3 regions of the Shewanella sp. MF08487 genome follow, and region 1 is predicted to be linked to each of the others. Evidence: predicted binding sites of a transcription regulator. Region 1 holds the regulator's gene; each other region holds the start of a gene.
The links. The regulator LexA, encoded in region 1, represses DNA repair genes until DNA is damaged. The targets are predictions, from matches to a motif close to TACTGTATNNNNATACAGTA.
Positions count from the first base shown of each region.

Region 1 (4,737 bases):
CCGCCACCTTCCATAAATAGCGAACTGAGAAGGATAGTGAAGGCGAAGGGTAGTATCCAAAAACTCCAGTTATTCATCCGTGGCAGCGCCATATCGGGCGCACCAATCATCATAGGGATCAGCCAGTTAGCTAGCCCTGTAAAGGCCGGCATTACCGCGCCGAATACCATGATCAACCCGTGGATTGTGGTCATTTGGTTAAAGAAGTTGGGCTCGACCAATTGTAATCCAGGTTGAAAGAGTTCAGCGCGGATAACCATGGCCATAGCGCCACCGGTTAAGAACATAATGAAGCTGAACCATAAATACAAAGTACCTATGTCTTTATGGTTGGTGGTTAGCAGCCAGCGCATGATGCCCTTTGGCGCACCATGATGATGCTCATCATGGGCTGCGGTTTGATCTTGAGTCGTTGTGCTCATCATTATCCCCTACTGTCCATGACTTGCGATATCAGCAGGTTGCACTGTATCGCCGGTATTGTTGCCCCAAGCATTGCGTTCATAGGTAATGACTGCTGCAAGTTGCTGTGGGCTAAGCTGTTTGCCAAATGCCTGCATAGCCGTGCCTGTTTTACCGTGCATCACAATATCGATGTGATTGGCGACTGGTCCAATGGCGATAGCGCTACCCACTAGCGCGGGGAAGGCGGGTGGTATTCCTGCACCTGTCACTTGATGGCAGGCAGCACAGAAGGTCGCATAGACAGTTTCACCTTCGGCCATGAGGGCGTCATGGCTGAGTGTGGGGAGGCTTGCGGGATCGACTGCAGCTGAGACGTCTTTTGCAGGCGCGGGTGTCGGAGTTGTACTGCTTGGTACCGCGGCGGATGTTTGTGCAGAATTGCCGTTCATGTACTCGTTTACGTCTTTGGCTTGCACTGCATCGCCAGTATTATTACCCCAAGCATTACGCTCGTAGGTAGTCACTGCCGCGATTTCTTGTGCAGTCAATTGCTTACTAAACGCTTGCATGGCTGTACCCGTTTTACCGTTGAGCACGATTTCAAGGTGACCGCTGAGTGATCCCGTTGCAATCGGGCTACCTTTAAGGGGCGGAAATACGCCTTGCAACCCTTCGCCATTGGGCTGGTGGCAGGCTGCGCAGTGCCCGAGGTAAACTTGTTCACCTTGAGTCATCAACTCTTCTTTACTTAGGGTTTGTGATAAAGCGGCTTGAGCGGCTTCAGCTGCAGCACCTGCGGCTTGTTTCTGCTCCGTCACCCAAGCTTCAAACTCGGCTTCGGGTAAGGCTTGCACTACGATCGGCATAAAACCATGGTCTTTACCACAAAGTTCGGCGCATTGACCACGGTAAATACCGGGTTTGTCTATGCGAGTCCACGCCTCATTAATAAATCCTGGGTTGGCATCTTTCTTAATGGCAAAGGCGGGCACCCACCATGAATGGATGACATCTTCAGAGGTCATCAAAAAGCGGATTTTGCGATTTATCGGCAGAACGAGCGGTTTATCGACTTCCAATAGATAGTTTTCACCCTTAGTTTCGGTGCCTTCGATTTGTGCTCTGGGTGTTGTCAGTATGCTATAAAAATCAATATCTTGATCAAAGTAGCTGTAATGCCATTTCCATTGGGATCCCGTGACTTTTACGGTGAGATCGGCGTTGCTGGGATCTTCCATTGCGATTAAAGTTTTTGTCGCTGGAATCGCCATTAAGATCAAAATGATAAATGGCAGAATCGTCCAAGCGATTTCAACTTTAGTGCTTTCGTGAAAGTGGGACGCGACAGCGCCTTTGGATTTTCTGTGGTTGATCATGGCGTAAATCATCACGCCAAAGACCACTAGGCCTATTGCGCAGCAGATATACAAGATGGTCATGTGCAAGTGATAAACCTTGCCACTGATCTCGGTCACGCCAGGGGTCATGTTGAACCGCATGTCCGCGGCGGCCAACGGTGGTGCGAATAACACCACGAGTAAACAATACAACAATTGCTTCACAAGACTTCTCCTCTGCCAATTGCGAATAGCAACTACAAAGAAGAGCAACACAGTAAGTCTCAACTCTATGCAAACTCTTCAGTTCCCAAAAAAGCTTTTTTGACTTCAACGTGCGTTGGCGGCTGTTACTTTTAATCAAGTATTGTTACTGCTGGTAATTAGCCACGCTGGCACATACGACTGAAATAAATCTGTTCTCTATTTTTAGTGGCGCTTCGAGTCCGATAAATACTCGATTCATTGACCACGGAAGGTGATATATCATCACCGACTTAACCAACCATACTTGCTGTTTAAATATTGATCAAGATCACTTATTTATCTAATTATCTGAAAAATTGCCAAAAAAAAGCCTCACATTCATAGGTGAGGCGGCTTTCAAGGTAAAAAATTAAATGAATATTTAATGTACAGCGCTAAAAAAAGATTGCTGACCGAAGAGATTGCCTTGCTCAATGCGTACGTCGGCATGTAAGTGACTGTTTACGTCTTCAAGCACTATGCCCATAGCTCGGGCACTTTTAGCCACGATTTGTAGGCGACGATTATCCCGCGCATCTAATGATTGAGTCCAAGTAATGACTGCACTGGACGTACCACTTGTTAAGGCTTTTTCCATCGCCCACAGGGTTTCTACTTCATCTTTAGCATGTACCAGTAAGACTCTATCCATACGCACACCTGCGCTGGCGAGCATTTGCTTGTAGCCAATACTTGGTGGGTTGATGAGCACTAACCAACGGCCCTGTTGGCTTAACTGAGCGAGTTGCGCACTCAGATGAATTAATTCTTGGCGACCTTGAGTTTTAGTGGGCATACAGGCGATAGGTGTGTGATGCCAATCATAATCGGCTGCACGAACTTCATCATCACGCCACAATCCCGGATGGCGCGGGGCATTGCCAATTAGTTTGTTCATAGCCAATCTCCATTACGGATCACACCGACGGCGAGTCCTTCAATTGTTAAACTTTGAAAGCCTAAATCCACTTTAATTGGAGAGTAGTCTTCATTTTCGGCGTGTAGATAGACCACATTACCTTTTTTTTCGAAACGTTTAACTGTGACATCGTCGTCGACTCTAGCGACAACCACTTGACCATTCCTAGCTTGTTCTACTTTATGAACTGCCAGTAAATCTCCTTCGAGAATACCAATATTTTTCATACTGTCGCCTTTAACTCGTAGTAAAAAGTCGGCAGCGGGATGGAACATGTTTGGGTCGACTTGGTAATACTGTTCTACGTGTTCTTGGGCGAGAATCGGTTCACCTGCAGCCACTTGGCCTATAAGAGGTAAACCTGTTTCAGTTACATCCTCCACTTCAGCAGTGAGGCGAATACCTCGTGAGGTGCCGGGTATAATCTCGATACAGCCTTTTTTCGCCAACGCTTTTAGATGTTCTTCAGCTGCATTGGCACTCTTAAAACCTAAGCGGGTGGCAATTTCAGCCCGAGTAGGTGGCATGCCAGTGTCGGCAATATTTCGTTTGATTAGCTCTAAAATTTCAGCTTGGCGTGGCGTCAAAGGTCTCATGGTCTTTCCTGTTTTTCTATACAGTTACTGTTAGTATATACAGTATTGTTTGCAGCGCAAGTATTAACCACTTTTTAACCATATCGGAGAGAATTAGCGAATATTCCCTATAGTCTGGTATTCTATCGGGCTAGTGAACGTACTTAATTGCATAAGAATAATGCCTAAACATGACTCTCTTTGGTTAAAATCATTACGTTGGATCCAAAAACAATTGGTGCATACCATTGTGGTGCCTCAGGATCCCTTTGCCGATCTGAATCTGGATGCCTCCAGACCTCTTGCTTATGTGATGAAAACAGAATCACTTAGTGACATTGCTGCACTGAGTGAAATAACCGCTAAACTCGGGCTGCCTAGTCCCTATGAGCCGTTAGTCGCTAATGGCGTAGTTGCACCGCGAGTCGTTTGCCTTCAAGGGCGCAAGCCGTTGTTTGGTGAGCGTACCGGCAATGAACCTTTCCTCGAATGTTTTATGCGCTTATTAGCGGTGCATAAACAACATCCTGAGCTCGATATTCAACTGGTACCCGTCAGTTTGTATTGGGGGAGAACGCCAGGGAAAGAGGACGATACGATGAAGGCGGCCGTATTTGAGCGGGAAAACCCGACTTGGCTGCGCAAGTGCCTAATGATTCTGTTCTTAGGTCGACATAATTTTGTGCAGTTTTCCAATGCAGTATCTCTGCGTTATATGGCTGATGAGCATGGTACTGATATGGGTATTGCCCATAAGTTAGCGCGAGTGGCGCGAGTGCATTTCCGTCGCCAACGTAAAGTGATGACAGGGCCTGTGTTGCCTAATCGCCAAGCGTTATTTCATTCGCTGTTAAAATCTGAATCAATACGTAAAGCGATTCAAGAAGAAGCCGCTACCAAAAAGATTTCAGAAACCCAAGCGCGCGAGACGGCTATTGAGTATCTCGATGAAATTGCTGCTGATTATTCTGATAGCTTAGTTCGTATTGCCGAGCGTTTCTTAACTTGGTTGTGGAATAAGCTTTATAGCGGGATCAACATTAAAGGCGCCGAGCAAGTTCGTCAGTTACACCACGATGGTCACGAGATTGTCTATGTGCCTTGCCATCGCAGCCATATGGATTACCTGCTGTTATCGTATATTTTGTATTATCAAGGTATGGTTCCGCCGCACATTGCTGCTGGTATAAACCTTAATTTTTGGCCCGCTGGGCCTATGTTCCGTCGCGGTGGTGCTTTCTTTATTCGTCGTAGC
Region 1 covers NZ_JBOZPB010000021.1:21,901-26,637, reverse strand. Annotated here, with positions in the region: gene ctaD (cytochrome c oxidase subunit I) at 1-422, opposite strand, end outside; gene coxB (cytochrome c oxidase subunit II) at 432-1,967, opposite strand; gene ACRN9H_RS14280 (cell division inhibitor SulA) at 2,371-2,886, opposite strand; gene lexA (transcriptional repressor LexA) at 2,883-3,503, opposite strand; gene plsB (glycerol-3-phosphate 1-O-acyltransferase PlsB) at 3,664-4,737, shown strand, end outside.

Region 2 (4,737 bases), on a different contig from region 1:
TAAGAGCGTGCTTTTTTATGACATAATCTGTCAAAGTGCTACAGAATCAAGTATCATGCCGCCAGTCGATTAAGGGCATAGAGTCCTTTTACCATCCCATTTAAAACAGGTTTAACAGAGTCCTAAGATGCTAATTACATTATCTATTCTTGGTGGTTTTATTATTTTGACCCTAGGTGCAGAAGCCCTAGTCCGCGGCGCGAGCTCCATCGCACTACGCTTAGGTATTACACCACTTATCATAGGGTTAACGATTGTAGCCTTTGGTACTAGTGCACCAGAGTTGGCGGTAAGTGTTAAATCAGCACTAGCCGGCAACAGCGGTATTGCCTTAGGTAACGTCATTGGGTCTAATATTGCTAACATAGGTTTGATTTTAGCGATCACAGCGCTTATCCGCCCTATTCAAGTGCAATCCCAAGTCGTGAAACGCGATATCCCTTTGATGATATTGGCTTCAATGTTGTTCTGGGGACTCTTATTAGATGGTGAACTGAGTCTGATTGATGGTGTGGTATTGCTATCATTACTTATCGGTTATTTAGCCTTTAGTTACGTCAGCTCGAAAAATAGCAATGAAGAGGAAGAAATTGAGGCGGGTCCAAATAACCCATTACTTTCAGCCCTATTTATTGTTGTTGGTATTAGCATGTTGGTCGGCGGCGGTATTTTGTTTGTTAATGGCGCAGTAGACTTAGCTAAAACATTTGGCGTGAGTGAAGTCATTATCGGCTTAACCATAGTGGCAATTGGCACCAGTATGCCTGAATTAGTCACCTCAGTTATTGCGGCACTCAAAGGCCAAAGCGATATCGCTATCGGTAACATTGTTGGATCTAATCTCTTTAATATTTTAGGCATTTTAGGTATCACAGCTATCGTGCAACCGGTATCGTCATTGGGCTTTCAGTCGGTAGATTTTATCGTGATGTTGGCATTTGCAGTTATCATTTTACCTTTTGCTTGGACAGGTTTACGTATCGGCCGCCGCGAAGGCTCCGTACTATTGCTAGGCTACTTAGGTTACATGGGTTATTTAGTTAACCAAGCAAGCACACAAGCTTTGGTTTAACACCACAACTTACACATTGCGATTAAAAACACCGGAATCATTCCGGTGTTTTACTATCTATGTCTCACAAATTAACCTTCGCCAAGCGGCTAAACACAGTTTGGTTTCTCCCTTACAACCCTTGAGATTGCCTTACGCTTATTCTCTGTTAATATATGTATAAATTCACAGTGATTGAGTGCTAACGACTTGCAGCAATTGGATCTTGTTCCGATCACCGACCTCAAAGGCGTCGCCAAAAAGGTCGCGGAGAAACTCGCAAAGCTCGGCATCACAACAGTACAAGATCTGCTGTTTCACTTACCCCTGCGCTACGAAGACAGAACCCAAATCTATCCGATTGCCGCCCTTATGCCCGGCAGTTACGGCACCGTAGAAGCACAAATCCAATCGACGCAAATCATCCAAGGCCGCAAGCGTATGCTGGTCTGCAATGTGCGCGACGATACGGGTAGCTTGAGCCTGCGCTTCTTTAACTTTTCCGTTGCCCAACGTAATGCCATGCAAAATGGTTTGATGATCCGCGCCTACGGTGAAGTGCGCCGTGGCGGCCATCAAGCCGAGATAGTGCATCCAGAATATAAAGTCGTGTATCCCGGAGAAGATGTTCACCTAAGCGATACCCTAACGCCGATTTATCCCACTACTGAAGGCTTAAAACAGGCAAGTTGGCTAAAGCTGACGGAGCAAGCCTTGGTATTGCTGGAAGATGGCGGCTTAACTGAGCTGCTGCCACCGCAGTTGCAACCAAACAACATCAGCCTTAAACAAGCGCTGCAGACGCTGCATCGACCTCCTGCGGGGATCTCTCAGTTCGATTTAGAGTTAGGCCAACACCCTGCCCAGCAGCGTTTAGTACAAGAAGAATTACTCGCCCATAATCTCAGCATGTTACGTCTAAGACAGCGCAGTAATTTAGACGCCGCGGTCACCATGCCCGCCACGGGGCAATTGCTCAACTCTTTCCTCGCTGCTTTGCCTTTTAAGCCCACCGGCGCCCAGCAAAGAGTGGTGGCCGATATAGGCAAAGATTTAGAAAAACCACACCCTATGATGCGCTTAGTACAAGGGGATGTTGGCTCAGGTAAAACCTTAGTGGCGGCGATGGCTGCATTGCAAGCAATTGAAAATGGTTACCAAGTGGCTATGATGGCGCCAACTGAGTTACTAGCCGAGCAGCATGCAACTAACTTTGCCGCTTGGTTTGAGCCACTCGGACTTAAAGTCGGTTGGCTGGCGGGTAAGCTCAAGGGCAAAGTTAGAGCGCAATCATTAGAAGATATACAATCGGGCGCCGCGCAGATGGTGATTGGTACCCATGCCATCTTCCAGCAGCATGTGGTCTTTAGCAAACTTGCGTTAATTATCATAGATGAGCAGCACAGGTTCGGCGTACACCAACGCTTAGGTCTGCGAGAAAAGGGCGTGAGTCAAGGCTTCCACCCGCATCAATTGATCATGACGGCAACACCAATCCCCCGCACGCTAGCGATGACAGCCTATGCGGATCTCGATACCTCAATTATTGATGAACTGCCTCCAGGGCGTACTCCTGTGACTACCGTGGCGATTGCCGATACGCGTCGCCAAGAAGTGCTCGAACGGGTACGCAACGCCGTCATCACAGATAAACGTCAGGCCTATTGGGTGTGTACTCTGATTGAAGAATCCGAAGTGCTCGAATGCCAAGCCGCCGAAGACACGGCCGAAGAACTGCGCCTCGCCTTGCCCGAATTAAATATTGGTCTGGTTCACGGGAGATTAAAAAGTGCTGAAAAACAGCAGATCATGGCCGATTTTAAAGCAGGAATTATCCATTTATTAGTCGCGACGACGGTAATTGAAGTCGGCGTTGACGTACCCAACTCTAGCCTAATGATCATCGAAAACCCTGAACGTTTAGGCTTAGCCCAACTGCATCAACTACGCGGACGAGTCGGTCGAGGCGCTATAGCAAGCCATTGTGTGTTACTCTACAAGGCGCCGCTAAGTCATACTGCAACCCAAAGGCTGAGTGTACTCAGGCAAAGTAATGATGGTTTTATCATAGCGCAAAAAGACTTAGAAATTCGTGGTCCAGGTGAAGTGCTAGGGACTAAACAAACGGGACTCGCCGAGCTTAAAATTGCTGATCTGGTGCGGGACCAAGCGTTAATCCCACACATTCAAAAACTGGCAAATCATGTGATGGCACAGGCACCTGAAAAGGTCGACGCGATTATCTTACGTTGGCTCGGTCATAGGCAACATTATGTGCAGGCTTAAGTTTTTAACTTAGGCCTCAAAGATAAGCCAAAGAAAAGTAATGTGCCTCGATAGTTAAAATAAATTGTTCATGTTCAGCTAAGCGCTATAGACAAGCGCATGGAAACTTGCAGAATAAACCAGTGGTACAAACATAACACCGCTCTTGCACGTTAATATTAGCTACATGTATTCACCAAGTTAACCTTAACACTCAAGCTAAGGATGTAAAATGCAAGTTAATCAAGATGATAGAATAGACCCTAAAGAAACGTCTTCTAGCAGTAATCGCTTCGCACTTTTGGCGATAGTGCTCGTTATTCTGCTTTCTGCAGGAGGATATTATTACTACAGTAATGATTCAGACTCACCCAAACTTATCCCGAATGCACCGATAGTGTTACCCGAAACGCCGTCGTCTGAGCCAATGACGCTCGAAAGTGCACCAGAGCTAAAAACCGAAGAGGTCGCGCCAGTAACACCAGAAACAGGCAGCAGTAATACCAATACATCAGTCGTGCCTGAGCCTGAAGTGATAGCAGATCCAGTACCCGCATTGGCTGAAAGTGATACTTTCGTGCAACAAAAAGTCCTTGCACTCATTAATAATAATGTGGTCGCATCTTCATTAGTACAACAAGATTTAGCCCGCCAATTTGTCGTATTTGTAGACAATTTAGCTCAAGGCGAATTAACCCGTAAGGTCAGCCCAATCAAAGGCCCAGAAAAACAGTTCACAGTATCTGAAATCACTAATAAGGTGTATTTGAACCCTGAGGGTTTCCACCGATACGATGCTTATGTTGATTCAATCGTCAAAATGGACGAACAAAGCTTAATGGCTACTTATAAGCAAATGACGCCCATGCTAGAAGAGGCCTTTAGCGAACTCGGCTACAGTAATGCCAAATTTAACGACAGAATGCTACAGGCTATTAAATTGTTACTGGCGGCACCTATTGTTGAAGACCCCATTGAATTAAGTTCGATTAGTGTTAACTATCAATTTGTTGACCCTAATTTAGAGGCGCTACCTAGCGCACAAAAATTGCTCATCCGCATGGGGCCAGAAAATACTCGCAAACTCAAAGTCGCGTTACGCAAGTTAGAGAACCAACTCGCGCAGTAGACTCTTTGTCATAAATTATCGAGTTAACCGTAAAAGGCGCTGCAGGCGCCTTTTTTTATTTTTATGCTGGCCTAGATTTTGAATATTGTCACCGCAGTAAAGATTGTTGAGCAAGATCCATTTAGCGGTTGAAATTAGCAACATATACTTTCAATCTATTAACCCACTCGATGCAAATGGTTTCATAAAAATGAAGGTCTTAGTGTAGAATAGCCGTGCTGTAGAGGGTTAAAACTTGCGTTTTCAACATGCTTAAACCTATCTGTGGTGAGTCAATCCATCCATGTTCTAA
Region 2 covers NZ_JBOZPB010000006.1:71,433-76,169, forward strand. Annotated here, with positions in the region: gene ACRN9H_RS06255 (calcium/sodium antiporter) at 128-1,072, shown strand; gene recG (ATP-dependent DNA helicase RecG) at 1,262-3,337, shown strand; gene ACRN9H_RS06265 (DUF3014 domain-containing protein) at 3,549-4,445, shown strand.
Region 2: a site for LexA is predicted at 1,226-1,245, ahead of recG (ATP-dependent DNA helicase RecG). Genes of this name have one in related genera too.

Region 3 (4,737 bases), on a different contig from region 1:
CAATACTTGGGTCGACTCGCCTAAGCTACGTAACATACGGCCAACCACTGCGGCGGTTGGGCCAGAGATACCCACATCTACCTCATCAAAAATCAACGTTGGTGTGGCGACTTTTTTCGCCGTAATAACTTGAATACCTAAGCCTATTCGTGAAAGTTCACCGCCTGAAGCCACCTTAGAAATGGGTTGTAAAGGCTGGCCTGGGTTAGTTGTCACCATAAATTCGATATTGTCACTGCCATTGATGGACATCTGCTCTGGGTGGAAATTGACTTCGATAGTAAATTTTCCCTTGGGCATATTCAGTTCGTGGATTGACTGAGTAACGAGTTTATCAAGCTCTTTGGCATATCTTGCGCGGCTTTGGCTTAGCTTTTGTGCATTGCTAAGATAAGCGGCTCTGCTGGCATCGACTTGTAACTGAATTTCTTCGAGTTTGCTTTGATCGCTGTCTAAGGTGCTCAGCTCTGCTTTTAATGACAAATGATGTTCGGCCAGTTTATTTGGGCTGACATGATGCTTACGCGCCAGTTGCATGGCTTTTGATAACCGTTCTTCTAAATAGGCAAAGTGGGTTGGATCGAGTTCAAGCTTACTCAAATAGTGCTGTAATTCACCAGCACTTTCTTGTACTTGGATCAGTGCATCATTCAGCATAGTGCTGATATTACTTAATGCCGGATCGTAGCTTTGCAAATCTTCGGCGAGGGAAACGACTCGGTTGAGTAGTGATTCTATATTGCTCTCTTCGGCTTCAGTGAGTATGTCTAAGCTTGCCTGACAGGTATCAATCAACTCAGTACCATTGGCCAGACGTTTGTGCTCTTGCTCAATTTCATCAAACTCATCGACTTTAAGATCAAACTCATCGAGTTCTTCTACTTGATATTGCACTAATTGCTTACGGGCAATACGTTCATGCTGAGAAGCTTCCAGTTGCTTTAGGTCAGCCTCAATTTGTTTGCAGCGTTGAAAGCTGGTGCCGACCGTATCGATGAGCAATCTGTGGTTGGCATAACTGTCAAGCAGGGTGAGTTGATGTTCACTCTTTAACATCGCATGGTGCGCATGTTGGCCGTGAATACCGATAAGCAACTGACCCAGTAATTTGAGTTGTGTCAGTGGTACTGGATTACCATTGATGTAGGCGCGTGAACGGCCATCGCTACCAATCGTTCGACGTAGGATGCACTCATCATCTAGTTCAAGATCGTTATCTTCTAACCAACGTTTGGCCAGTGGAATATCATCCAAAGAAAAGCGCGCACTGACCTCTGTTTTATTGGCTCCGGGGCGAATACTGCTGGCATCGGCGCGATTGCCTAGGCACAGGCCTAGCGCATCGATGGCAATCGATTTACCTGCACCGGTTTCACCTGTGATGCTGGTCATACCGGGGCGAAAATCCAGTTCTAAAAAACGGACGATAGCGAAGTTATTAATGCTGAGTTGGCAAAGCATAGTGAATTCCTGTCGAAAAACATACCAAACCACTGTATTGATAAACAGTATATACTGATTTTATATACAGTAAAGTGGCTTGGGTAAATAATCGTCATTATCGGCAGTAAATATTTTTAATTTACTGATTATGCGTAGGTTCTTACTAAGCTTTCTAAGATAGGCAAACTGATGAAAGTGACTAAGGTGCCAAATAGAATGCCCTGAGCACTGGTTGAAGCCTGAGTATTATAGCGCTGGGCGAGCAAGTAAACGCTCGCCGCAGTGGGCAGTGCGCTCAAGATCACGCCCATGATTAGGTAGTCGCCGCTCACGCCAAAACGGGTAAGCATAAAGTAGACGAGTACCGGTTGGACAACTAGCTTGAAGAGGTTGATAAGGCTGAGTTCTATAACGTTTTTAAGACTAAATACCTTGCTATCTTTTTGGTAGCGCATGGCTTTGGCGAGTACCATGCCGATAGCAAATAGTGCACAAGGGCTTGAGGTATTGCCTATCTGCTGGATCATCAGCGCGAGTCCTGAGGGCAAATTTATTTCTAACGCTGAAATACCCACGCCAATTAAGCTGCCTATTACAATAGGATTTTTACCTATCGCCATTGCTATGATTATCAAAGCGTGGTGTTGTCTTTGCGTATTTGTCGCCAGTTCCATTGACACTAAAGCCACAGCAAACATCAGCACAGATAATAAGCTGGCAATTGCCGCCGCGACTAAAGCACTTTGTTGTTGCGGGAACAGAATGATAAGCAGCGGGATACCAATAAAAGCCGTATTACCGAAGGTGGCATTCAGTGCTCGAATGGCGGCAATAGCATGCTGTTGAGGATTAACTATCAGCGAAAGCCCAAGACAAATAAGATAAGTGATGACCATAGCTGTGCTGTAGCCGGCAATAAATCCCCATTGTAAAATCTCGTTAATCGGTTGTTGAGCAAGGGCGATAAGCATGATTGCAGGGAAGGCAATATAATAAACATACTGGTTTAACACTTGATCCGTATCCACGGGCAAGAGTTTTATTTTTTGTACCAGCGTGCCGAGCAACATGATCCCGAATACGGCAAACAGAGGGGTTAAAATCGTCATTCCCTCACTCATCCTTACAATTAAATGGTGATAAACTCACTGCGGTTATTTTTACTGGCGCATTAATTCTTAATCGCTATATTGCAGTATTTGATTTTTTGTCTGTTACGCTAAATCCAAAGTGAGTGCCAGAGCAGCAAAACTTGCTACAAAATAACATATCATTTTAGCGCAAAGCTATTGCGCTATGGTCGTAGAAGTAATAATTTGCCGTTTAAAACACAATTACTTAGCCATTTAATCACTTAATGAACTTGATCAGCTGCTACTGTTTCCCTGAGTGCCCTAAGCGGCCGTTATTAAAAAAGAGGACATGAAATGCGTGATGACTTAGGGGCTGAACTCCAACTTATTTATCTTTTTGTCCACTTAGTCAATGCGGGCAGTTTTTCGTTGGCAGCGAAGGATTTAGACATGCCCATCGCCACTGTCAGTCGTAAATTAGCTAAGTTGGAGGAGAAACTCGATAAGCAGCTCTTTATGCGCAGCACCCGTAAACTGCGATTGACTGAAGAGGGGCTTGCGCTATTTAAGCGCTACCAGAGTGTGGTGACTCAATTTGATGAATTAAGTGGCCTAGGCAGCGATAAACTTGAGGGAACCTTACGTATCGCAGCGCCAATTTCGATTATTTCTATCGTCTTTATTAAAGCCTTAAATGAATTTGGCCGTTTGTACCCCGATATCAATTTGCATATTTCCCAGAGCAATGAGTTAGTGGATTTAATTGATAAAGGTATTGATGTGGCGATTGTTGGTGGGGCGCAGCCCGATTCCTCTTGGGTTTCCAGTACCTTAGGTGAGCTCGATTATTGCTTGTTCGCCACGCCTGAATATTTAGCTCAGTCACCTAAACTTGAGCATCCTAATGATCTTGAGGCCCATCAACTGATTAAAGTTTGGCCCTTATTTAATTGGCATCTAAAGCATGCAAACGGTGACTCTTTTTATTTTAATGGTTCGACTAAGTTAACCTTAACAGATTTACACGGGGCGATTCAGGCTACATTGGATCATGGCGGTATTTTGTATGGCCCAGAACTCTTTGTTAAACAGCAGATTAAAGATGGGCTGCTAAAAGTGTTATTACCCGAATGGGTGGGAGAGCAGAGACGAATTTCGATTTTGTATCATCAGCGCAGTCAACAGCCACTCAAGGTAAGAGTCTTTATCGAGTTTATGCAGTCAAAGGCACCAGAGTTATTTTCTATGTGTTAAGAATGTAACCAATATTGCTAGCCTTTTCGGGGCTTTACGGTATTTTTAGTCATAGTGTTTTGTATTTGTTTCGCATCTTGAAGACTCGAACGTGTCGCAGGTAATATGCCTAATTCCAAGTAGTACGCGACTAAACGGCGTAATTCGAATAAAGAACCAATACGGTGTTGATCTTTAATCGTTAGTTTCCAACTGTCGGTATGTCCTTCGCTATTAGTGAAGATAAATCCTTGATAAATCAGTTTTCTCATTGAAATAACTCCAAATTAGCCGAGGGTCATTGTGAGCGATGGTACTTATTCGTTATGAGGTTTCTTTACAACAGGATGTGGTAGTGAGGGCATAGATGGTTTTGTAATCAGTGCTTGAGTTGCCCCAAGCACTGATTTAATTAAGCGATGCTAATACCGATATTCGATACACCAGCCTCAATAATATCTTTGCGTAAACCCTTTACCAGTTCTGCGGTAATTTTAGGATTTTCTTCGATAATTTCGAGTAGCGAATTTTGTAGCTCTTTCTCTTCTTCCATGACTTCGTGGGCAAAAACAAAATCATCTAATGCCTCGTCGACTAAATCGACATCACTGATAGCTTCAATATAGTGAGCCACAGTGCTTGAAGAAAGTTTACTGATATTAATGATATCTTCTTCAAGTTTATCTTGAATCGCACTCAATAATGTTGAAATCGCAACCACAGCATCCATCGCGGGGTGAGCACCATAGGCTTCAAAATTAGCAGGATCTGGGGTGTTATCCTCTAGGCGCTGTAAATGCACATCAATATTAAATTTGAGCTTAGAGTCATACTGGGATTGCCACAATAGTTCTAATGCGGTACTCAACACTGTAGGATCGCCAAACTCACAGACTTCGGAAAATAGCTGATAGTTAGGCAGCATGCGTTGGCAAAGTGCAGTAGCAAAGAGTTGTTTTTGTGGCAGTGTTAACGCCTTTAGACGTTT
Region 3 covers NZ_JBOZPB010000004.1:78,184-82,920, reverse strand. Annotated here, with positions in the region: gene recN (DNA repair protein RecN) at 1-1,461, opposite strand, end outside; gene ACRN9H_RS04160 (AEC family transporter) at 1,590-2,552, opposite strand; gene ACRN9H_RS04155 (LysR family transcriptional regulator) at 2,871-3,770, shown strand; gene ACRN9H_RS04150 (DUF3319 domain-containing protein) at 3,788-4,021, opposite strand; gene ACRN9H_RS04145 (YjaG family protein) at 4,162-4,737, opposite strand, start outside; gene barA (two-component sensor histidine kinase BarA) at 4,736-4,737, opposite strand, start outside.
Region 3: a site for LexA is predicted at 1,492-1,511, ahead of recN (DNA repair protein RecN). Genes of this name have one in related genera too.